DNA from 3 places in the Streptomyces sp. TG1A-8 genome. Region 3 is predicted to be linked to each of the others. Evidence: riboswitches for the same ligand, from Rfam matches in the RefSeq annotation. Region 3 holds a riboswitch; each other region holds the start of a gene.

Region 1 (7,845 bases), 2.3 Mb from region 3:
GTGAGGGCGAGCCCGCCCTCACCGACGGCCTGGCCCGCCTGGCCGGCTCCGGCCGCGTGCGGATGCCGGATCTGGAACTGCTGCCGGCCTCCTACGACCTGCCCGGCGCCCGCCTCCTGGACCTGGTCCAGGTCATGGACCGCATCCGTGCCGAGTGCCCCTGGTCATCCCGGCAGACCCACCGGGGACTGGCGAAGTACGGCATCGAGGAGGCGTACGAACTCGTCGAGGCGATCGAGGCCGGCGACCGCGACGAACTGCGGGAGGAGCTGGGCGACGTCCTGCTCCAGGTCGTCTTCCACTCCCGCATCGCCGAGGAGGACCCTGAGGCGCCGTTCTCCGTCGACGACGTGGCCGGCGGCATCGTCGCCAAGCTGGTCCACCGCCACCCGCACGTCTTCGGCGACGAGAGGGCCGAGACGCCGGAGGACGTCAAGGAGCACTGGCTGCGGACCAAGGCCGAGGAGAAGCGGCGCGGCTCGGTCACCGAAGGCGTCCCCCTCGGCCAGCCCGGACTCGCCCTCACCGCCAAGCTCGCCTTCCGCGCCCGCACGGCCGGCCTGGACGTCCCGCTCCCGCGGGGCGAGGGCATCGGCTACGAACTGCTGGCCCTGGCGGCGCGGGCCGAGGCGGAGGGTGTGGACCCGGAGGCGGCCCTGCGGGCGGCGGCCCGGGTCTACCGGGACGCGATACGGGCGGTGGAGGCGGAAGGAAAGGACGGCACGGCGGCCGCGCAGTAGTTAAGGAGGGGCACCGCGGCGGAGCGGCGGGAGCGGCACCGCGACACGGAGCCGGCCGACTCCTCGAAGGGCGCGGCGGACCGCAACGGAACGCGGGGCGTCCCGCACAGCCACGGTGCGGGACGCCCCGGAGCGCCGGAGCGCGGTGTCCGCCGGCCCCGGTCCCCGTGAGGCGCGCCGCGGCGGGCCCGATACCGTCGGGGGGTGACCGACCAGCCCCACCCCCCGACGGCCGACGACTCCGCCCCCGCCCTGTTCACCTGGGAGTTCGCCGCCAACCCCTACCCCGCCTACGCCTGGCTGAGGGAGCACGCCCCGGTGCACCGGACGCGGCTGCCCAGCGGGGTCGAGGCATGGCTGGTCACCCGGTACGGCGACGCCCGGCAGGCCCTCGCCGACCAGCGGCTGAGCAAGGACCCCGCGCACCACGACGAGCCCGCGCACGCCAGGGGCAGGACCGGCATCCCCGGCGAGCGCAAGGCCGAGCTGATGACGCACCTGCTGAACATCGACCCGCCGGACCACACCCGCCTGCGCCGGCTGGTGAGCAAGGCGTTCACGCCCCGCCGGGTCGCCGAGTTCGCGCCCCGCGTGCAGGAGCTGACCGATCTGCTCATCGACCGGTTCGCGCGGACCGGCTCCGCCGACCTCATCCACGAGTTCGCCTTCCCGCTCCCCATCCACGCCGTCTGCGACCTGCTCGGCGTCCCGCGCGAGGACCAGGACGACTTCCGGGACTGGGCGGGCATGATGATCCGGCACGGGGGAGGACCGCGCGGCGGGGTCGCGCGGTCGGTCAAGAGGATGCGGGGCTACCTCGCCGACCTCATCCACCGCAAGCGGGCGGCGCTGCCCGCCGAGCCCACCCCGGGCGAGGACCTGATCTCCGGCCTCATCCGCGCCTCCGACCACGGCGAGCACCTCACCGAGAACGAGGCCGCCGCCATGGCCTTCATCCTCCTCTTCGCCGGTTTCGAGACCACCGTCAACCTCATCGGCAACGGCACCTACGCCCTGCTCACCCACCCCGGGCAGCGCCACCGGCTGCAGCGGTCCCTGGCCGCGGGCGACCGGGACCTGCTGGAGACCGGCGTGGAGGAACTGCTCCGCTACGACGGCCCGGTGGAGCTGGCCACCTGGCGGTTCGCCACCCGGCCGCTCACCCTCGGCGGACAGGACATCGCCGCCGGGGACCCGGTGCTCGTCGTCCTCGCCGCCGCCGACCGGGACCCGGAGCGGTTCGCGGACCCGGACGTGCTGGACCTCGCCCGGCGCGACAACCAGCACCTCGGCTACGGCCACGGCATCCACTACTGCCTCGGCGCCCCGCTCGCCCGGCTGGAGGGCCAGACCGCGCTCGCCACCCTCCTGACCCGCCTGCCCGACCTGCGGCTCGCGGCGGACCCGGCCGAACTGCGCTGGCGCGGCGGACTCATCATGCGCGGCCTGCGCACACTCCCCGTGGAGTTCACGCCGAGCACCTGAGCCCACCGCCTGAGCCCACCGCCACCGAGCCCGCCCGACCCGTGAACGCACCGTCCCCCACCTGCACGGCAGACCCGAACCTCACGTCCCCCGCGCGAAGGTGACAGGTATTCAACTTCGTGATCTTCATGTGATCTGTGCGGCATGAACTTGTGACAAGTGATCGCCTGCCGATACGTTCACCCCTCAGCGCGGCGCCGAGCCCCATCCGCCGCGCGGACCCCGCTGTCGCACGAAAGGCTTCCGCATGCTCTCCGGGAACGGCCGTCACCGTCGCCCCCGCCAGGCTCCGGCCCTCCTCGTCGCGGCCGGAGTGACCGGCTCGGCCATCGCCATCCCGCTCCTCGGCGCCGCGAGCGCCAGCGCGGCCGACGGCACCACGTGGGACAAGGTCGCCGAGTGCGAAAGCGGCGGCTCCTGGAGCGCCGACACGGGCAACGGCTACTACGGCGGCCTGCAGATCTCCCAGGAGGACTGGGAGGCCCACGGCGGCACCCGGTACGCCTCCAGCGCCGACCAGGCCAGCCGCTCGCAGCAGATCGCCGTCGCCGAGAAGATCCTGGCCGACCGGGGCACCACGCCCTGGGCGACCTGCGCCCTGCTCTCCGGGCTGACCTCCGACTCGGGCTCCGTGGACGTCGACACCGGCGTCGACGGCTCCGGCGCGGCGGACCCGGGCACGGACGACGCGCCCGGGTCCGGCGACTCCGCCGGGCCCACCGACTCCCCGGGCCCCGCCGGCGGATCGGACCCGTCCGGCCCACCGGACGCGACGCCCTCGGCCGGCTCCGGCCCCTCCTCGGGCGCGGCCGACACCCCGGCCCCGGCCCCGGGTTCGCGTTCGGGGACGGACGGCCACGAGACCGGCAAGGCAGGCAAAGCGGACGGGGCCGGCGATGCCGCCAAGTCGGACACGTCCGCATCCGCCGGACCGGAGGGCGGGGGGAGCGGTGGCCCCACCACCACCGGCTCCGCGACCGGCGATCCGGACGATTCCTGGCAGAGCGGCGGTTCCTGGAGCCTGGTCGACACCGGCTCCCTCGACACCGGCTCCCTCGACAATGGCGGACGCCACCGCGGCGGCAGTGCGGACGAAAAAGTGACAAACGGTCAAAGTGCCGCGCCCTCCGGCCGTCACGCCTCCCGGGGTGCGGACACCTACACGGTCCGGCGGGGTGACACCCTCGCCTCCATCGCCGACTCCCTCGGCCTCGACGGCGGATGGCACGCGCTCTACGCCGCGAACGAGAAGGCCGTCGGCGCCGACCCGAACCACATCTCCGCCGGTCAGACCCTGGAAGTAAGGGCGGAAACAGGCGGAAAGTAGCGGGAGTTGACGTCCCGTTTCGCGACCCATGTCCGTTTTGGCGAAAGTGTGGGATGAGTCTCAGAAGCCCTGATCGTCTTTGAAATTTCGCCGGTCCCGTGTCTACGGTCGTGATCGCTCGTCACCACGGGCCCCGGCGACCGCAACGCCGAATCCTGCCAGCGGTCGCCCGGGAACAGTCGTCGCGTCATGCGCCGCAGGCAGGAGCGGGGGACCCAAGGTAAGCGCCAGGACCGGCAGTTCGGCCGGACCCGGCTAGGGGTAAAGCCACCCTCCCGCAGGAGGGTGGCCGGGCAACTCAACCGGCCCGAACCCGACAGCTCACCTCGCAGGCGTCGGTGAGGGGATCCATCCATGCTGTTTTCCGGCAAGGGCAAGCACCGCCGTCCGTCCAAGGCCGTCCGCGCCGTCGCGCTCGCCGGTGTCACCGGCGCCGCCGTCGCCGCCCCGCTGATGGCGGCCGGCAACGCCTCCGCCGCCACCGCCTCCGAGTGGGACACGGTCGCCCGGTGCGAGTCCGGCGGCAACTGGTCCATCAACACCGGCAACGGCTACTACGGCGGCCTGCAGTTCTCCGCCTCCACCTGGGCCGCCTACGGCGGCACGCAGTACGCCGCCACCGCCGACAGGGCCTCCAAGGCGCAGCAGATCGCCGTCGCCGAGAAGGTCCTCGCCGCGCAGGGCAAGGGTGCCTGGCCGGTCTGCGGCACGGGCCTGTCCGGCGCCGCCTACGGCGGTTCCGCCCCGACCGGCAACTCCGCCCCGACCGGCAGCTCGGCGGGCACCTCCGGCAGCTCGGCGGGCACCTCGGGCGGCTCCACGTCGAACAGCGGTGGCAGCACCGCCGCCCGCTCCGGCGACCAGCAGGCCGCCTCCCGCTCCGCGGAGCGTCCGGCCGCGAGCAGGACCGTCACCACCCCGACCGGCGAGAAGGTCAAGAAGGGCGACGGCGAGTACAAGGTCGTCGCGGGCGACACCCTCAGCACCATCGCCCAGAAGCGCGGCGTCGCGGGCGGCTGGAAGAAGCTGTTCGAGCTGAACAAGGGCATCGTCGAGGACGCCAACCTCATCTACCCGGGCCAGCAGCTGCACCTGAAGTGACATCCGGCGCCCACGGCGGCCTCACCGCCCCCGCGGCACGGGTCCGCACGCCGAACCCCTCGTGAGGGCCCCGCCCCGCCGGCCTCCCGCCCCGGCGCGTCCTTCCCGGACGCGCCGGGGCGGGGCTTTTTCCGCCCGCCCCCCGCGCGCCGCGCCCGCCCCGGGCTCCCCCTTCCCCGCCTCCGGCCCGTCCCGACTTCTCCGGTCCTTCCGGGCACCCCTTTGTTTCGGGCCAAAACAAAAGGTACCGTCGGCATGTCCACGGGACGGTCGGTCGCCGGCCGACGCCCCCGGGACGGTTAGGCTCTAGTCGCAAGGCACACCAGCCCCGCACAACCAGCGTCACATCCACGAAGGAGATGCTCGTGCCGTCCATCGACGTCGTCGTAGCCCGGGAAATCCTGGACTCCCGAGGCAACCCCACGGTCGAGGTCGAGGTCGGCCTCGACGACGGCAGCACGGGTCGTGCCGCCGTCCCCTCCGGCGCCTCCACCGGTGCCTTCGAGGCCATCGAGCTCCGCGACGGTGACTCCAACCGCTACCAGGGCAAGGGCGTCGAGAAGGCCGTCCTGGCCGTCATCGAGCAGATCGGCCCCGAGCTGGTCGGCTACGACGCCACCGAGCAGCGCCTGATCGACCAGGCCATGTTCGACCTGGACGCCACCGACAACAAGGGCTCCCTCGGCGCCAACGCGATCCTGGGCGTCTCCCTCGCCGTCGCCCACGCCGCCTCCGAGGCCAGCGACCTGCCGCTGTTCCGCTACCTGGGCGGCCCGAACGCGCACCTGCTGCCGGTGCCGATGATGAACATCCTGAACGGCGGCTCGCACGCCGACTCCAACGTGGACATCCAGGAGTTCATGATCGCCCCGATCGGCGCGGAGTCCTTCTCCGAGGCCCTGCGCTGGGGCGCCGAGGTCTACCACACCCTCAAGAAGGTGCTGAAGAGCAAGGGCCTGTCCACCGGCCTCGGCGACGAGGGCGGCTTCGCCCCCAACCTCGGCTCCAACCGCGAGGCCCTCGACCTCATCCTCGAGGCCGTCAAGGAGGCCGGCTACACCCCCGGCGAGCAGATCGCGCTCGCCCTGGACGTCGCCGCGTCCGAGTTCTACAAGGACGGCTCCTACGTCTTCGAGGGCAGGAACCGCACCGCCGAGGAGATGACCGAGTACTACGCCGAGCTGGTCGAGGCGTACCCGCTGGTCTCCATCGAGGACCCGCTGTTCGAGGACGACTGGGACGGCTGGAAGACCATCACCGCCAGGCTCGGCGACAAGGTCCAGCTGGTCGGCGACGACCTGTTCGTCACCAACCCCGAGCGCCTCGCCAAGGGCATCGAGGAGGGCGCCGCCAACGCCCTGCTGGTCAAGGTCAACCAGATCGGCTCGCTGACCGAGACCCTGGACGCCGTGGAGCTGGCCCAGCGCAGCGGCTACAAGTGCATGATGTCCCACCGCTCCGGCGAGACCGAGGACGTCACCATCGCCGACCTGGCCGTCGCCACCAACTGCGGCCAGATCAAGACCGGCGCCCCGGCCCGCTCCGAGCGCGTCGCCAAGTACAACCAGCTGCTGCGCATCGAGGAGATCCTCGACGACGCGGCGGTGTACGCCGGCCGCAGCGCCTTCCCGCGCTTCAAGGGCTGATCCCGACCCGGGAGCGGGCCGAGCCAGTCGTCCGTACGTCCCCGCACCCGGTCCCGTACCGTGTGCGGGGACGTACGTGCGTGTGAACGGGAGGCGGGGACATGGCAGTGAAGGGCCGCAACGACCGGGACCGGTTCTCCACCGCGACACGGCTGCGGGCCCTCGGCGAGCAGACGGCGGCCCGGGTCTACCGCTCGCAGACCAAACGGCAGGCCCGCCGCTCCCGGCTCACCGGCCGCGCCGCGCTGCTCGCGCTCGTCCTGTGCTCGCTGATCGTCGCCCTGGCCTACCCGATGCGCCAGTACGTCTCCCAGCGCGCCGAGATCGCCGACCTCCAGCACCGGCAGGAGCAGGCGCGCCGGCGCGTCGAGCAACTGCGGGACCTCAAGGCGCGCTGGCAGGACGACGCCTACGCCGAGCAGCAGATCCGGCGCCGGCTGCACTACGTGATGCCCGGGGAGACCGGGTACGTCGTGATCGACCCCGGCGCGGCCGAGCAGTCCCGCGCCGACCTCGGGGCCGCCCAGCGGCCCTGGTACGCGAACGTCTGGGACGGGGTCGACAAGTCCGACGCCTCCGACCAGTGACCGGCCGCCGGCCGGTGACCGACAGAAAGCCATCCTGAAAGCAGTCATGCACACGCCTCCGCCGCCCACTCCGCGCACCGAGCCCACCGACGCGGACGTGCAGGCCTTCCAGCAGCAGCTCGGCCGTCCCCCGCGGGGCCTGCGGGCCATCGCGCACCGCTGCCCGTGCGGACAGCCGGACGTCGTGGAGACGGCGCCCCGCCTGCCCGACGGCACACCGTTCCCGACGACGTACTACCTGACGTGCCCGCGCGCCGCCTCGGCGATCGGCACGCTGGAGGCGAACGGCGTCATGAAGGAGATGACGGAGCGCCTGGGGAGCGATCCCGAGCTGGCCGCCGCCTACCGGGAGGCCCACGAGGACTACCTGCGGCGCCGCGACGAGATCGAGGTCCTGGCGGGCTTCCCGAGCGCCGGCGGCATGCCGGACCGGGTCAAGTGCCTGCACGTCCTGGTCGCCCACTCGCTGGCCGCGGGCCCGGGGGTGAACCCGCTCGGCGACGAGGCGCTCGCCATGCTGCCCGAGTGGTGGAGCAAGGGCCCGTGCGTGGTGCCCGCCCAGGGGCCGCCGGGCGACGGGTGGCGGACGGAGGCGGCGGAGGACGGCTCGGGACACTTCGCCTCCAAGCCCGTCGAGGAGGGCGGCCGGTGACGCGCGTCGCCGCCATCGACTGCGGTACGAACTCCATCCGGCTCCTCGTCGCCGACGTCGACCCGCGCACCGGCGAGCTGACCGACCTGGACCGGCGCATGACGATCGTGCGGCTCGGCCAGGGCGTCGACCGCACCGGCCGGCTCGCGCCCGAGGCGCTGGAGCGCACCTTCGCCGCCTGCCGCGACTACGCCGGGATCATCGCGGAGCACGGCGCCGACAAGCTCCGCTTCGTCGCCACCTCCGCCTCCCGGGACGCCGAGAACCGGGACGAGTTCGTGCGGGGCGTCGTCGGTATCCTCGGTGT
Region 2 (7,845 bases), 940 kb from region 3:
GAGCACCCCGATCTGGACGCGCACAACATCCGGGTGACCGGCATCGGGCACCTGGCCCTGCCCGTCCACCCCGCCGTGGCCGCCGGGATCCGGGAGGCCCTGGACTGCGAGCACACCGGGGACCGGCTCGCCGACGGGCTGACGGTGGCCTGAGGGGAGCACCCGGGCGGCGGACCGGGAGCGACCGCGGGGCCACGGCACGGTCCGCGCACAGGTGACTCACGGTCACCTGTTGTCGGGCAATCATCGAACACAAAGCCGAACTCGCGCCCGCCACCCCCCGGAACACGGCCGAATGCCCGTTTCAGGCCAACGTGAAACCAGCCGAAGATTGTCGCGCCCGCATACCGCCGGGTACAGTCGCCGCACTGCTCTGGCAGCCCCTGTTGTCGAGGCGAAAGAGAAGTTGGTGAACGATCGTCACCCGTCGGGGACCATGACCACCCCGGCCCCGGCTTCCGACGCCTCCGACGCGCACTACGCGCCGTACGGGGCACGGGAAACCCCGCAGGACGACCTCACCACGTACGGCGGCTACGACGCCACCCGTTTCCCGGCCGGTGACACCGGCACCGGGACCTTCGAGACCGACCCGCTCTTCGGCGACCTCCCGGGCGGCACGCAGCACACCGGCGCGTACGACACCGGGCAGTGGCGGACCGACACCGACCGGAGCCCGCACCCCGACCCGTACGCGGCCCAACACCACACCTCCTACGCCACCGGCGGGTACGACACCACCGCCTGGACGATCCCCGCACAGACCACCGGGAACGACACCACCGGCCAGTGGGACGCGAACGCCTGGCTCCAGCCCGGCGACGCCGGCGCCGACCCCACCCAGCAGTGGGAGTGGGGCACCCAGACCCTCGACACGGGCGCCTACGACGCCACGCAGTGGAACACCGACGGCGCGGCCGTGGCGCACGAACAGCACGCCGAGCCGTTCGACCAGCAGACCACGGCCACGCTCGAGCAGGTCGGGGACGAGTCGGCGACGAGCGTCTTCGAGCAGGTGCCGCACGAGGGCGCGCCCTTCGGCCCCTTCGACACCTCCTCCGAAACGCCCGACGGGGAAAGCGGGCCGGCCGCCACCGGCGAGCTGCCCGTCGTACCGGAGTTGCTCGACGGGCAGGAGGAGGGCGTCCCGGTCCCGGCCGCCCGCGTCGGCTCGCGCGGGGCGGCACGGTCCCGGCGCCGCACGCCTCCCAAGCGCTCCGCGCTGCTGACCATCGCCGTGCCCTCGGCCTGTGTGATGGGGGTCGCCGGAATCGCCGCCGCCTCCGTCGGCGCCCTGACCGACGGCGCCCAGGAGACCACCGCCTCCGCGTCGGACGCGCACGCGGTGCAGCCGTCCGTGGCCAACAGCCAGTTGGACACCCAGCTCAGGACGCTCTCCGCCGGCGCCGACGACTTCGCCGACCGGGCCAGCCGTACGCAGGAACGCATCGACCTCGAGGTGCAGCAGGAGCTGGAGAAGAAGAAGGCCGCCGCGGAGGCCGCGCTCAAGGAGCGGCTGCGACCGAAGTTCGCGCTGCCGGTCGCGCAGCACGGGCTCAGCGCCTACTTCGGGCAGGCCGGGGTGAACTGGATGTCCGTGCACACGGGCATCGACTTCCCGGTCTCCTACGGCACCACGGTCATGGCCGCCACCGACGGCACCGTCACCACGAAGTGGAACAGCGCCTACGGCAACATGATGATCGTGACGGCGAAGGACGGCACGCAGACCTGGTACTGCCACCTGTCCAACTACCGGGTACCCTCCGGGACGATCGTCAAGGCCGGCGAGCCGATCGCCTACTCCGGCAACTCCGGCAACTCCACGGGCCCGCACCTGCACTTCGAGGTGCGCCCGGCGGGCGGATCGGCCATAGACCCGCTGCCCTGGCTGCGCAGCCACGGCCTGGATCCTTCCTGAGACCCGTCGCGCACCGGGTGGGGTGGGGGTCCCGCCCGGACGGCGGGACCCACCCGTGCCTACAGCTTCTCCACCGGCGCGTACCGCAGCAGCAGCCGCTTGGGCTTGTCGTCGCCGAAGTCGACCGTCGCCTCCGCGTTCGCACCCGTGCCCTTCACCGCGACGACCGTGCCGAGTCCGAACTGGTCGTGGGTGACGCGGTCCCCGACGGCCAGGGCGACCACCGGCTTCTCCCCCGCGCGCCGGGTGGCGAACCCGGACGCGCCCGAGACCGCGGAGCGGGAGCGGGTCGAGGACAGCGAGGCCGCGACCCCGGCGGCGGGACCGGAGGGCATCGGCGCGGTCGCCCCCGTCCGCTTCCAGTCCACATGGGCGGGCGGGATCTCCTCCAGGAAGCGGGAGGGCGGGTTGTACGACGGCTGGCCCCAGGCACTGCGCAGCGTGGAGCGCGTGAGGTACAGCCGCTCCCGGGCGCGCGTGATGCCGACGTAGGCCAGGCGCCGCTCCTCCTCCAGTTCCTTGGTCTGGCCGAGGGCCCGCATGTGCGGGAAGACGCCGTCCTCCATGCCGGTCAGGAAGACGACCGGGAACTCCAGGCCCTTGGCGGTGTGCAGGGTCATCAGCGTGATGACGCCGCTGCCGTCCTCCTCGTCCGGGATCTGGTCGGAGTCGGCGACCAGGGCGACCTGCTCCAGGAAGTCGGCCAGCGTCCCCTGCTCGCCCTCGCCGCGCTCCTGCTCGAACTCCAGGGCCACAGCCGCCAGTTCCTGCAGGTTCTCGATGCGGGTCTCGTCCTGCGGGTCGGTGGAGGCCTGCAGTTCGGCCAGGTAACCGGTGCGTTCGAGCACCGCTTCGAGGACGGTCGCGGGTCCGGCGCCGGACTCCACGATCGTACGCAGGTCCTCCATCAGCGTGTTGAACCGCTTGACCGCGTTGGTGGACCGCGCGGCCATGCCGTACGCCTCGTCCACGCGCTTCAGCGCCTGCGGGAAGCTGATCCTCTCCCGCTGGGCGAGGGCGTCGACCATCGCCTCGGCGCGCTCGCCGATGCCCCGCTTGGGGACGTTGAGGATGCGGCGCAGCGGCACCGAGTCCTCGGGGTTGGCGAGGACGCGCAGGTAGGCCAGGACGTCCCGGACCTCCTTGCGCTCGTAGAAGCGGACGCCGCCGACGACCTTGTAGGGCAGGCCGACGCGGATGAAGACCTCTTCGAAGACGCGGGACTGGGCGTTGGTGCGGTAGAAGACGGCGACGTCGCCGGCCTTGGCCCGGCCCGCGTCGACCAGGCGGTCTATCTCGTCCGCGACGAACTGCGCCTCGTCGTGCTCGGTGTCCGCCACGTAACCGGTGATGCGCGCGCCCTGGCCGGCGTTGGTCCACAGGTTCTTCGGGCGGCGGGACTCGTTGCGCTCGATGACCGCGTTGGCGGCGGACAGGATGGTCTGCGTGGAGCGGTAGTTCTGCTCCAGCAGGATCGTCGTCGCGTCCGGGTAGTCCTCCTCGAACTGGAGGATGTTACGGATCGTCGCGCCCCGGAAGGCGTAGATCGACTGGTCCGCGTCACCGACCACGCACAGCTCGGCGGGCGGGAGGTCGTCCGCGTGGGGCGGGGCGTCCCCGGCGTGCTCGCCGGTGCCGACCAGTTCGCGCACGAGTGCGTACTGGGCGTGGTTGGTGTCCTGGTACTCGTCCACCAGGACGTGCCGGAAGCGGCGGCGGTAGTGCTCGGCGACGTCCGGGAAGGCGCGCAGCAGGTTGACCGTCGTCATGATCAGGTCGTCGAAGTCGAGCGCGTTCGCCTCGCGCAGGCGTGACTGGTACAGCGCGTAGGCCTGGGCGAGGGCCTTCTCGAAGCCGTCGGTGGCCCGGGCGGCGAAGTCCTCCTCGTCGATCAGCTCGTTCTTCAGGTTGCTGATCTTGGCGCTGAAGGACTTGGGCGGGTAGCGCTTGGGGTCGAGCTCCAGGTCGCGGCAGACCAGGGCCATCAGGCGCTTGCTGTCGGCGGCGTCGTAGATCGAGAACGAGGAGGTGAACCCGAGCTTCCTGGACTCCCGGCGCAGGATGCGCACGCACGCGCTGTGGAAGGTCATGACCCACATCGCGTGCGCGCGCGGGCCGACGAGCTGCTCGACGCGCTCCTTCATCTCGCCCGCGGCCTTGTTGGTGAAGGTGATCGCGAGGACCTGGCCCGGGTGCACGTGCCGCTCGGCGAGCAGGTGGGCGATGCGGTGGGTGAGCACGCGGGTCTTGCCGGAGCCGGCGCCGGCGACGATGAGCAGGGGGAGCCGGCGTGGACGACCGCGGCGCGCTGGTTCTCGTTCAGCCCCTCCAGGAGGGCGGCGGCGTCGATCGCGGGGCGCGGGGCGCCGTCGCGGTAGTGGGTGTCCCGCTCCGGCGGCACGTCGAACTTCCCGCCGAACAGGTCGTCCGGAAGCGACTCCGGAACGTGATCGTCCTCGGGCGGCGGCGGGGGCTCCTCCTCGTGCCCGCGAGGGGCTCGGAGGTCCGCCAGGAAGCTGTCGTCAAAGAGGCTGCTCATCGCTCTCCGAGTCTAGGGCGCCCCGCGGACAACCGGTCGCCGCCCCGGGGGCACGACCGGTCCCCCGGGGCGGCGATGACCGCTTCGGCACGCACCGGTCCGCCGCTCACGCTGCGCGGGCGTCCCGTCGCGGAGGCCCGCCCGCTCACAGGTCACGAAAATGTATCGGACATTTCGTGCGCCAACCTTCACAGGAGTCACACGAGTTGGCTAAGTTTCCCTCAGGTCGCACGACCCCTTCCGGCGAACGTCGCCGGGCCGCGCGGCCTCCGCCGAGTCCGGTGCGCCCCTGTGCGGCGACCGGAGCCGGGGACCCACCGATCCTGGGGTGAATCGGCCGACTCCCACCCGGGACGACGCCGTAGGGCAACCCTTCCGAACCACCCGCCCGAACCCGACAGCTAACCCGGTAGGCGGCACATGGAAGGAGTCGCCTCCCTTGGCGTCGCACCGCAAGCCGCGCCCCGGCGGGACGCGCGGAGCAGTCGTCCGCACCAGCCCCGCCCTGGCCACCGCCGCCTTCACCTCCGTGGCCGTGCTGTCGCACGCGGCCGAGGCGGCGCCCGCTCCCGACGGCCGGCCGAGCCGGGAGGAGATCGAGAGGAAGATCGAGGACTTCTACCGGCGGGCCGAGTCGGCGGCCGAACCGCAGGAGGCGGCCGGGGCGCGGACCGGCCGGCCGCGCGAGCGCGCCGACGTCCCGCGCGAGGGGGTCCGGCTCCCGGACGGCCCGCGGGACTACTTCGACCAGAGCCGGGTGATGGACCGGCTGGCCTCGACCGTGCGCAGGCGCCAGGAGACCGCCAGGACCCGTGCGACACCCGTCGTGGCGCCGGCCGAGGCGCCGAACGGTCCGAAGACGGCCAAGGCCGCCGCCCAGCGAAAGCTGGCGTCCGCGCGCGCACTGCTCGCCCGGGAGGCGGCCCGGGGCACGGCACCGCCGCCGGGCCGGTCCGCCCGCGGCATCACGCCGTCCGCCGCCCCGGCCGACCTCCCGACCGACCTCCCGGCCGGCAAGGCCGTCGCCTTCGCCCGCGCACAGATCGGCAAACCGTACGTCTGGGGTGCCGCCGGGCCCGGTTCCTACGACTGCTCCGGCCTCACCCAGGCCGCCTGGAAGGCCGCCGGCGTGGCCCTGCCGCGCACCGCGGCCGGCCAGGCCCGCGCGGGCACGGCGGTCACGGTCGCCGAGGCGCGACCCGGTGACCTGGTCTTCTTCGGCGGCGCGCACCACGTCGGTCTCTACCTGGGCGGGGGCATGATGGTCCACGCACCGGGGCCCGGCGCGTACGTCTGCGAGGAACCGGTCCACCACGGCGGCGAAACGCCCGTCCACAGCGTCGTGCGACCGGCCTGACCCGTCCCGCGCCCGCCGTCCCGCGCGCGGTGCGCTGTTCGGGCCCCCGCGCGCGTGCCCTCCCCCGGACGGACCGCGCGGCTCCCTACCATCGGGCGCATGCCCGGCATCTCAGGTCTGCGTGCGTGGTGGGCCCGGCGCCGGCCGGCGGCCGGGACCGCGGTGATGGCGACCGGCATCGTGTCGGTGGGCCTGCACATGAGCGGTGACGAGACGCCGTCCCGGATCCTCCTGGGGGTCGCCTGCGTCGTCTGGGCGGGGCTCGGTGCCGGGTTCGCCGTACGGCTGGTGGGACAGCGGCACCGGTGGGCGGCGCAGGCGCGCGGCCCGGGTGCGCTCACCGCCGTCGCCGCCACGGCGGTGCTCGGCACCCGGATCTCGGCGCTCGGCCGGCAGACCCCGGCGGAGGCGCTGCTGGCGCTGGCGGCGCTGCTCTGGCCCGTGCTGCTCCTGCTCGCCCCACGGAACCGGGGGCGGCGCATGCCCGGGACGGTGTTCCTGTGCTGTGTGGCCGCACAGGGGCTCGCGGTGCTGGCGGCCGTCCTGGCCGCGAGCGAGGCACTGGCGTGGCTCGCGCACGCCGCGCTGGCGCTGTTCTGGCTGGGCCTGGTGTTCTACGGCCTCGCCCTGACGCGCTTCGAGCCGCGCCAGGTGCTGCACGGGGCCGGGGACCACTGGTTCGCCGGCGGGGCGCTCGGCATCTCGGCGCTGGCGGGGGCCGAACTGCTCCTGGCCGACAGCGCGCGCCTGCCCCTGTGGAACGACGACGACCGCGGCACACTGCGCGACATGACCATCACGCTGCTCGTCCTGGACCTGGCCTGCTACCTCGTCCTGCTGGCCGCCGAGGTGGCGCTGCCCCGGCTGCGCCACGACGTGCGGCGGTGGGCGACGGTGTTCGCGACGGGGGCGACCGCGGCGGCGGTGCTGTCCGTCGCGGCCGCCGTGGACGCGCCCTGGCTGACGGGGCCGGGGCGGGCGCTGGTGTGGGTGGCGGTGGCGGCGTGGCTGGTGGCCGTCGTCGCCGCGGTGCGCGCGGCCCGCGCGGGGGCCGGCCAGGGCGGCAGGGGGGCGCCGGGCGTCACGTCCACAGCACGGCGATGAAGATGTTCGCCGTGGTCAGCAGGCCGACCAGCCCGAAGAGCCCCTTGTCCACGTCCTCCTCGTCGCGCTTCACGTAGACCAGCCCCAGGACGACGATCAGCAGGGCCAGCTTGAGGCCGATCTTGACGGTGTTGACGTGGTGGTCGTCGGCCTCGTTGAGACCGACCAGGACCACGCCGGTGGCCAGCATGGTGAACGCGCCGTGCAGCATGGCGGGGACGAAGCGGGCCGTGCCCCGGCCCATCGCCTTCATCTGGGTGAGGAAACCGCCGAGCAGCGCGGCGATGCCGATGATGTGCAGGCCGACGAAGAGATGGATGAGTACGTCCATGGGCCGGAGCCTAATCAGGGGCCTCCCGGCTTCCCGTCACCGGGCCCGGCCGAGGCGCCCGCCGGTCGCGCCCGCGTGTGTTCCATAGCACCCCAGGGCTCCCGCGCGTCCCGCTTGCCCCACTTCGATCACCACGCTGCGTGAAGGCGGTCATGGGAGATCGGTGAACCGACCACGGCCGGTCACGACTCCGCCCGTCATGGGCAGTTCCGCACAGTGCGTTACCAAGCCGTCACCGTTGGCCCTAGCGTCCTCACCCGGGTGACCGGCTCCTGATCACCGTCCTGACCAGGGGCGGCCGTCGGTCTCCCCGGCCGGGAGGTGTCCGGCGCGCTCCCCGTGCGGGCCGCCGTCGGACGCACCGACCGCTCGGTCCTACGAGTCCTACGGAAGGGACGTGACGGTCCAGGTGGCAGCGCACCGCAAACCCCGGCAACGCTTGCTCGGCGGTCACGCCGCCCGCACGGCCGCGACCATCGCCCTGGCGGGCGCGGCCACCGCAACGGGTTTCGACGGGACGGGACACGCCGAGCCGCAGCTGACGCCGGCACAGGTGAGGACGCGGGTGGACCAGTTGTACCGGGAGGCGGAGG
Region 3 (7,845 bases):
TCGAGCACCTGATGTTCCAAGGGTCGGGCCAGGTGGAGGGCAACGGCCACTTCGAACTGGTCCAGGGTGCCGGCGGCTCGCTCAACGGCACCACCAGCTTCGAGCGCACCAACTACTTCGAGACCATGCCCGCCCACCAGCTGGAGCTCGCCCTCTGGCTGGAGGCGGACCGCATGGGGTCGCTGCTGACCGCCCTGGACGACGAGTCCATGGAGAACCAGCGGGACGTCGTCAAGAACGAGCGCCGCCAGCGCTACGACAACGTCCCCTACGGCACCGCCTTCGAGAAGCTGACCGCCCTCGTCTACCCGGAGGGCCACCCCTACCACCACACCCCGATCGGCTCGATGGCGGACCTGGACGCGGCCACCCTGGAGGACGCCCGCCAGTTCTTCCGCACCTACTACGCGCCCAACAACGCGGTGCTCTCCGTGGTCGGCGACATCGACCCCGAGCAAACCCTGGCCTGGATCGAGAAGTACTTCGGGTCCATCGCCGCCCACGACGGCAAGCCCGAGCCCCGCGACGGCACGCTCCCGGACGTCCTCGGCGAGCAGCTGCGCGAGGTCGTCGTGGAGGAGGTCCCGGCACGCGCCCTGATGGCCGCCTACCGGCTCCCGCACGACGGCACGCGCGAGGCGGACGCGGCCGACCTCGCCCTGACCGTCCTCGGCGGCGGCGAGTCCTCCCGCCTGTTCAACCGGCTGGTGCGCCGCGACCGCACGGCCGTCACCGCCGGGTTCGGCCTGCTGCGCCTGGCCGGCGCGCCCTCGCTGGGCTGGTTGGACGTGAAGACCTCCGGTGACGTCGAGGTGCCGGTCATCGAGGCCGCCATCGACGAGGAGCTGGCCCGCTTCGCCGAGGAGGGCCCCACCCCCGAGGAGATGGAGCGCGCCCAGGCCCAGCTGGAGCGCGAGTGGCTGGACCGGCTCGGCACCGTCGCCGGCCGCGCCGACGAACTGTGCCGGTACGCCGTCCTGTTCGGCGACCCGCAGCTCGCCCTCACGGCCGTCCGGCGCGTTCTGGAGGTGACCCCCGAGGAGGTCCGGGAGGTGGCCAAGGCCCGCCTGCGCCCCGACAACCGCGCGGTCCTCGTCTACGAGCCGAAGTCCCCCGAGGTCCTGGAGGACACCGACGTCCCCGAGGACCCCCGGGCGGAGGCGACGGTGGAGGCAGGCGCCGAGCACAGCGACGACGAGGAGACGGCCAAGTGAGCGAGCTCGCCACCATGGAGTTCCACCCCCAGCCGCAGCCCGGCGAGGCCAGGCCGTGGGCGTTCCCGGCCCCCGAGCGCGGCACCCTCGGCAACGGCCTGACCGTGCTGCGCTGCCACCGGCCCGGCCAGCAGGTCGTCGCCGTCGAGGTGCTGCTGGACGCGCCGCTGGACGCCGAACCGGCCGGCCTGGACGGCGTCGCCAGCATCATGGCCCGGGCCTTCTCCGAGGGCACCGACCAGCACTCGGCGGAGGAGTTCGCCGCCGAACTGGAGCGGGCCGGCGCCACGTTCGACTCGCACGCGGACCACCCCGGCGTCCGGATCAGCCTGGAGGTCCCGGCCTCCCGCCTGGGCAGGGGCCTCGGCCTGCTCGCCGACGCGCTGCGCGCCCCCGCGTTCGCCGAGAACGAGGTCGAGCGGCTGGTCCGCAACCGCCTGGACGAGATCCCGCACGAGCTGGCCAACCCCTCCCGCCGGGCCGCCAAGGAACTCTCCAGGCAGCTGTTCCCGGCGGCCTCGCGCATGTCGCGCCCGCGCCAGGGCACCGAGGACACGGTCGCCAAGATCGACGCGGCGGCCGTACGCGCCTTCTACGACCGGCACGTGCGCCCCGCGACGGCCACCGCGGTCGTCGTCGGCGACCTCACCGGCACGGACCTGGACGCGCTGCTCGCCGACACCCTGGGCGCCTGGACCGGCACCCCGGGCGAGCCGCGGCAGGTCCCGCCGGTGACCGCCGACGACACCGGACGCGTGGTCGTCGTCGACCGGCCCGGCGCCGTCCAGACGCAGCTGCTCATCGGCCGGGTCGGCTGCGACCGGCACGACCGCGTGTGGCCCGCCCAGGTGCTCGGCACCTACTGCCTGGGCGGCACCCTCACCTCGCGCCTGGACCGCGTCCTGCGCGAGGAGAAGGGCTACACCTACGGCGTCCGCGCCTTCGCGCAGGTCCTGCGCTCCGCCCCGGACGGCACGGGCGCCGCGATGCTCGCCATCAGCGGCTCCGTGGACACCCCCAACACCGGTCCCGCGCTGGACGACCTGTGGAAGGTGCTGCGCAGGCTCGCGGCGGAGGGGCTGACCGACGCCGAGCGGGACGTCGCCGTGCAGAACCTGGTGGGGGTGGCGCCGCTGAAGTACGAGACCGCGGCGGCCGTCGCGAGCGCCCTGGCCGACCAGGTCGAGCAGCACCTGTCCGACGACTTCCAGGCCGGGCTCTACCGGCGACTCGCCGCCACCGGCACCGTGGAGGCCACCGCGGCGGTCGTCAACGCCTTCCCGGTGGACCGCCTGGTGACCGTCCTCGTCGGTGACGCCTCGCAGATCGCGGCGCCCGTGGAGGCCCTCGGCATCGGTCCCGTCACGGTCGTGCGGGCCGAGTAGGCACCCGCGCGTGGGGCTCCGGCGACCGGCGGGTCGTCAGGGCCCCACGCGCGCACGGGCGGTTGCCCACATGTCCGGATTGCCGCAGTGGTTGCCCTTCCGGGCTGTGGGATGCGCTACAAAAGCCCGCTTTTGTTTGATGGCGGGAAGCGGCACACCGTAGCTTCGTCCGGGCTGTTCGTCAGGCAGTGCGCCGCATCCGCGGCACCGGACAGCCATCGCCGAGTCCCCGTACGGCGCGAGCCAGGGGAGCCGGGGACCCCACGCAGTCCCTGGGGTGAATCGGACGCCCGCGCGCCAGCGAGGGGGCCCGTAGGAGACCTTCCTGCTCCGAACCCGTCAGCTAACCCGGTAGGCGAGAGGGAAGGAAAGGACCACCCACTTCATGGCGTTCATGTGCGCCACCGGGAAGCACCGCAAGCCCGGCCGGGTCAAGCGCACCACCGCTCAGGCGGCCGGTGTCGCGGCCCTCACCACCACCGGTGTCATCGGCACCCTCGCGGCCGCCCCGGCGTTCGCCGCGGAGAACCCCCCCGAGCAGACCGGCCTCACCCCGGTCATCACGGTGAGCGACACGCTCGCCGAGCAGATCGACGCGCAGGCCGCCGCCCAGCAGGAGGCCGCCGCGCAGAAGGCGGCCGAGGAGGCCGCGGCGGCCGCCGAGAAGGACCGCGAGGCCCAGGCACGCGCCGCCCGGGAGGCCGAGCGCAAGCGCCTGAACGCCTTCGTCGCCCCGATCGCCGGCTCCTACGTCTCCACCGGCTACAAGACCGGTGGTTCCCTGTGGTCCTCCGGCTCGCACACCGGCGTCGACTTCCACGCCGCGAGCGGCACCCCGGTCCACGCGGTGGGCTCCGGCACCGTCGTCTCCACCGGCTGGGGCGGCGCCTACGGCAACCAGGTCGTGATCCGGATGGCCGACGGCATGTACACCCAGTACGGCCACCTGTCGTCCATCGGCGTCACCGTGGGCCAGAAGGTCACCGCGGGCCTGCGGATCGGCCTGTCCGGCGCCACCGGCAACGTCACCGGGCCGCACCTGCACTTCGAGGTCCGCACGACCCCGGAGTACGGCTCGGACGTCGACCCCGTCGCCTACCTCCGCAAGCACGGCGTGAACGTCTGACGAACGACCGCACGCCCCGGCGCGGCCCCGGCTCCCCGAGCCGGGGCCTTCGCCGTTCCCGTGCGGTCCCGGTGCCCGCTGTCCAAAAAATATCCACGGATTCCGGTCCGCCGTCGGAAATTCCGGCCCCTTGGAATAGAGTCACGGAACACGCGTCCATCGTCGGCGTTTCACGGGGATTAAGACGGAGGTCGGTCATGCGTATTCCGGCGCACTCGGTGTGCACGGCGATCCGGGACGACATCGTGGCCGGTGTCCACGAACGCGGCAGCCGCCTCACCGAGGAAGTCCTGGCCCGCCGCTACGGCGTCTCGCGCGTCCCCGTCCGCGAGGCGCTGCGCACCCTGGAGGCGGAGGGGTTCGTGGTGACCCGGCGGCACGCGGGCGCGTGCGTGGCCGAACCGACCGAGCAGGAGGCCGCCGACCTGCTGGAGATGCGCGTGCTGCTGGAGCCGCTCGGCGCCTCCCGGGCCGCCCGGCGGCGCACCGACGCCCATCTGAAGGTGCTGCGCGGCCTGGTCCGGCTGGGCCAGGAGCGGGCCAGGAGGGGCAACAGCGAGGACCTGCGCTCGCTGGGCGGCTGGTTCCACGAGACGCTCGCCCAGGCCTGCGGCAGCCACTCCCTGACCTCGGCGCTGACCCAGCTGCGGCACAAGATCACCTGGATGTACGCGGTGCAGGCACCGGCCAGCCCGGCGGACTGCTGGGCGGAGCACGGCGCCATCGTGGACGCGGTGGCGCGCGGCGACGGCGAGCGCGCGCGAGCCGTCACGGCGCTGCACACCGAGCGCGCGACGGCCGCGCACCGGCTGCGCCTCACCCCGGCCGGGGACCGCCCGGAGCGCGTGAGGAACTCGCAACACGTCGTAAACATGCCGGGCCCGCGACATTAACACGGGCGCCGTATACAAAGAGCGGATATTCGGTGGACCGGTGTTTCCGCTGCCTTTTTCCGCGCGTGCCGCCCCTGTGCGGTCGCATTTATTCGCGCGCTCACGGCGGATTTCCGCCCGGCGGGCGTGGAAATGCGGGAAGCCGCGCCGTCCTGCCCGGACGACGCGGCTTCCCGTCGTGATCTCAGACGGTCTCGGGCAGTTCCTCCAGACCCTCGGCGACCAGCTTGGCCAGGCGGTCGAGGGCGGCGTCCGCGCCCTCGGCGCCGGAGGCCAGCACGATCTCCTCGCCCCCCTGGGCGCCCAGTCCCAGGACGGCCAGCATGGAGGCCGCGTTGACCGGCGTGCCGCCGGCCTTGGCGATGGTGACCGGGACGCCGGTGGCCGTGGCGGCTCGGACGAAGATGGAGGCGGGGCGGGCGTGGAGGCCCTCGGCCCAGCCGACGTTGACGCGGCGCTCAGCCATGTGATGCTGCCCTTCAGGTTCTCAGGTTGTCTAGACCAGTTTTCCATATCATGGCGCGTGCCCGGAGCGGTCCGGTGCCCCGCCCCGGCGGAAGCCGGACCGCGGCCCCGGTCCGGCTTCGCGTCCCCCACGGACTGCCTCGCGCCGTTGCCGTGCGCGAGCCGTACCCTGGGGCCCATGCAGACCCCGGCGGACCGGCAGGACCGGCACGAGTACCCCGCCCACTGGGAGGCGGACGTGGTGCTGCGCGACGGGGGCACCGCGCGCGTCCGGCCCATCACCGTCGATGACGCCGACCGCCTGGTCAGCTTCTACGAGCAGGTCTCGGACGAGTCGAAGTACTACCGTTTCTTCGCGCCGTACCCGCGCCTGTCCGCCAAGGACGTCCACCGCTTCACGCACCACGACTTCGTGGACCGGGTCGGACTCGCCGCCACCATCGGCGGCGAGTTCATCGCCACCGTACGCTACGACCGCATCGGCACCGGCGGCCTGCCCGCCTCCGCACCCGCCGACGAGGCCGAGGTCGCCTTCCTGGTGCAGGACGCCCACCAGGGCCGCGGGGTCGCCTCCGCCCTGCTCGAGCACATCGCGGCCGTCGCCCGCGAGCGCGGCATCCGCCGCTTCACCGCCGAGGTCCTGCCCGCCAACACCAAGATGATCAAGGTGTTCACGGACGCCGGATACACCCAGAAGCGCAGCTTCGAGGACGGCGTCGTCCGCCTGGAGTTCGGCCTCGAACCCACCGACCGCTCCCTCGCCGTGCAGCGCGCGCGGGAGCAGCGCGCCGAGGCCCGCTCGGTACGGCGGCTGCTCGCCCCCGGCTCCGTGGCGGTCGTGGGCGTCGGCCGCGCGCCCGGAGGGGTCGGCCGCAGCGTCCTCGGCAACCTCCGGGACGCCGGCTACACCGGGAGCCTGCACGCCGTGAACAAGGCCTTCCCCGCAGACCTCGAGGACATCGACGGGGTGGCCGCGCACCGCTCGGTGCGGGACATCGGGGGCCCGGTGGACCTGGCGGTGATCGCCGTACCGGCCGAGCACGTGCCCGCGGTGGTCGCCGAGTGCGGCGAACACGGCGTGCGGGGGCTGGTGGTGCTCTCCGCCGGATACGCCGAGAGCGGCCCCGAAGGACGCGAACGGCAGCGGGCCCTGGTGCGGCTCGCGCGCGCCCACGGCATGCGGATCATCGGCCCCAACGCCTTCGGCGTCATCAACACCGCCGCCGACGTCCGGCTGAACGCCTCCCTCGCCACGCAGATGCCCCGCCCCGGCCGCATCGGCCTGTTCGCCCAGTCCGGCGCCATCGGCATCGCGCTGCTGTCCCGGGTGCACCGGCGCGGGGGCGGCGTCACCGGCGTCACCGGCGTGTCGGCCTTCGTCTCCTGCGGCAACCGCGCGGACGTCTCCGGCAACGACGTCCTCCAGTACTGGTACGACGATCCCGAGACCGACGTCGTCCTCATGTACCTGGAGTCCATCGGCAACCCCCGCAAGTTCACCCGCCTCGCCCGCCGGACGGCGGCGGCCAAGCCCCTGGTCGTGGTGCAGGGGGCCGGGAGCACGCCGCAGGGGCACGCCGTGCGGGCGACGCAGCTGCCGCGCGCGACGGTGTCCGCGCTGCTCGGGCAGGCCGGCGTGATCCGGGTGGACACGATCACCGAACTGGTCGACGCGGGCCTGCTGCTCGCCCGGCAGCCGCTGCCCGCCGGCCCCCGGGTGGCGATCCTCGGGAACTCCGAGTCGCTGGGGATGCTGACCTACGACCGGTGCCTCGCGGAGGGCCTGCGGCCGTCGCGCCCGCTGGACCTGACGACCGCGGCGAGCGCGGCGGACTTCCACCGGGAGCTGGCCCGGGCGCTGGCGGACGACACCAGCGACGCGGTGGTCGTGACGGCCATCCCGGCCATCGGGGAGGGGCCGCCCAGGGACGCGGAGCTGGCGGAGGCGCTGCGGTCCGCCGCCGCGTCGGCCCCCGCGAAGCCCGTCCTGGTGGTGCACGTGGAACTCGGAGGGCTCGCCGAGGCGCTGTCGGCCGCGGCGAGCACCGCGCCCCGGGCCGCCGGACGGGCGTCCGGCCCCGGGGGCGGCACCCGCCCGGTCCGCCCCGCGGAACGCGCCCCCGCCGCGGCGCCCCCGCCGGAAGGTCCCGCCCCGGACGCGTCCGCCGCGCCGCCCCCGCCGCACAGCCCCGCTGCGGGCGGTGCTCCCTCCCGCCCCATCCCCGCCTACCCCGCCGCCGAACGCGCCGTGCGCGCCCTCGCCGAAGCCGTGAAGTACGCCCAGTGGCGGCGGGAGGCGGCCGAGCCGGGAAGGGTGCCGGAGTACGACGACATCGACGAGAAGGGGGCCGCCGAGCTGGTCCGCGGACTGCTCGATCGCGGGGAGGGCCCCGCAATCGGGCAGGAGGAGACCTGCGCGCTGCTCGGGACGTACGGCATCCCCGTCCGCCGGGCGCTGCCCGTCCCCACCCCGGACGCCGCCGCCGGGGCCGCCCGCACCCTCGGCTACCCCGTGGCCCTCAAGGCCACCGCCCCCCACCTCAGACACCGGGCCGACCTGGGCGGCGTACGCCTGGACCTAGCGGACGAGGAGCAACTGCGCCGCGCGTACGCCGAGTTGTGCGAGCTGTTCGGCAGGCCCGAGGAGCTGCGGCCGGTGGTGCAGGGCATGGCGCCCCGCGGCGTGGACACCGTCGTGCGGGCGGTGGTCGACCCGGCCGCCGGCGCGGTGCTGTCCTTCGGCCTCGCGGGGGCCGCCTCCC

The links. Region 3 has a riboswitch for cyclic di-AMP ahead of QQY24_RS07975 (M23 family metallopeptidase). Riboswitches for the same ligand answer to the same signal wherever they lie in the genome.
Positions count from the first base shown of each region.
Region 1: linked by a shared signal. The riboswitch ahead of QQY24_RS18785 (transglycosylase family protein) and the one ahead of QQY24_RS07975 (M23 family metallopeptidase) in region 3 are both predicted to bind cyclic di-AMP.
Region 2: linked by a shared signal. The riboswitch ahead of QQY24_RS12175 (C40 family peptidase) and the one ahead of QQY24_RS07975 (M23 family metallopeptidase) in region 3 are both predicted to bind cyclic di-AMP.

Region 1 covers NZ_JASTLB010000001.1:4,278,882-4,286,726, forward strand. Annotated here, with positions in the region: gene QQY24_RS18770 (nucleoside triphosphate pyrophosphohydrolase) at 1-740, shown strand, start outside; gene QQY24_RS18775 (cytochrome P450) at 945-2,225, shown strand; gene QQY24_RS18780 (transglycosylase family protein) at 2,473-3,552, shown strand; cyclic di-AMP (ydaO/yuaA leader) riboswitch at 3,735-3,902, shown strand; gene QQY24_RS18785 (transglycosylase family protein) at 3,907-4,653, shown strand; gene eno (phosphopyruvate hydratase) at 5,019-6,299, shown strand; gene QQY24_RS18795 (septum formation initiator family protein) at 6,401-6,886, shown strand; gene QQY24_RS18800 (DUF501 domain-containing protein) at 6,933-7,538, shown strand; gene QQY24_RS18805 (Ppx/GppA phosphatase family protein) at 7,535-7,845, shown strand, end outside.
Region 2 covers NZ_JASTLB010000001.1:2,868,213-2,876,057, forward strand. Annotated here, with positions in the region: gene QQY24_RS12160 (triacylglycerol lipase) at 1-153, shown strand, start outside; gene QQY24_RS12165 (M23 family metallopeptidase) at 410-1,921, shown strand; partial or broken gene pcrA (DNA helicase PcrA) at 1,981-4,460, opposite strand; cyclic di-AMP (ydaO/yuaA leader) riboswitch at 4,721-4,891, shown strand; gene QQY24_RS12175 (C40 family peptidase) at 4,900-5,817, shown strand; gene QQY24_RS12180 (hypothetical protein) at 5,917-6,921, shown strand; gene QQY24_RS12185 (hypothetical protein) at 6,899-7,252, opposite strand; gene QQY24_RS12190 (NlpC/P60 family protein) at 7,662-7,845, shown strand, end outside.
Region 3 covers NZ_JASTLB010000001.1:1,931,935-1,939,779, reverse strand. Annotated here, with positions in the region: gene QQY24_RS07985 (pitrilysin family protein) at 1-1,214, shown strand, start outside; gene QQY24_RS07980 (pitrilysin family protein) at 1,211-2,599, shown strand; cyclic di-AMP (ydaO/yuaA leader) riboswitch at 2,809-2,972, shown strand; gene QQY24_RS07975 (M23 family metallopeptidase) at 2,985-3,725, shown strand; gene QQY24_RS07970 (GntR family transcriptional regulator) at 3,923-4,618, shown strand; gene QQY24_RS07965 (HPr family phosphocarrier protein) at 4,803-5,084, opposite strand; gene QQY24_RS07960 (GNAT family N-acetyltransferase) at 5,262-7,845, shown strand, end outside.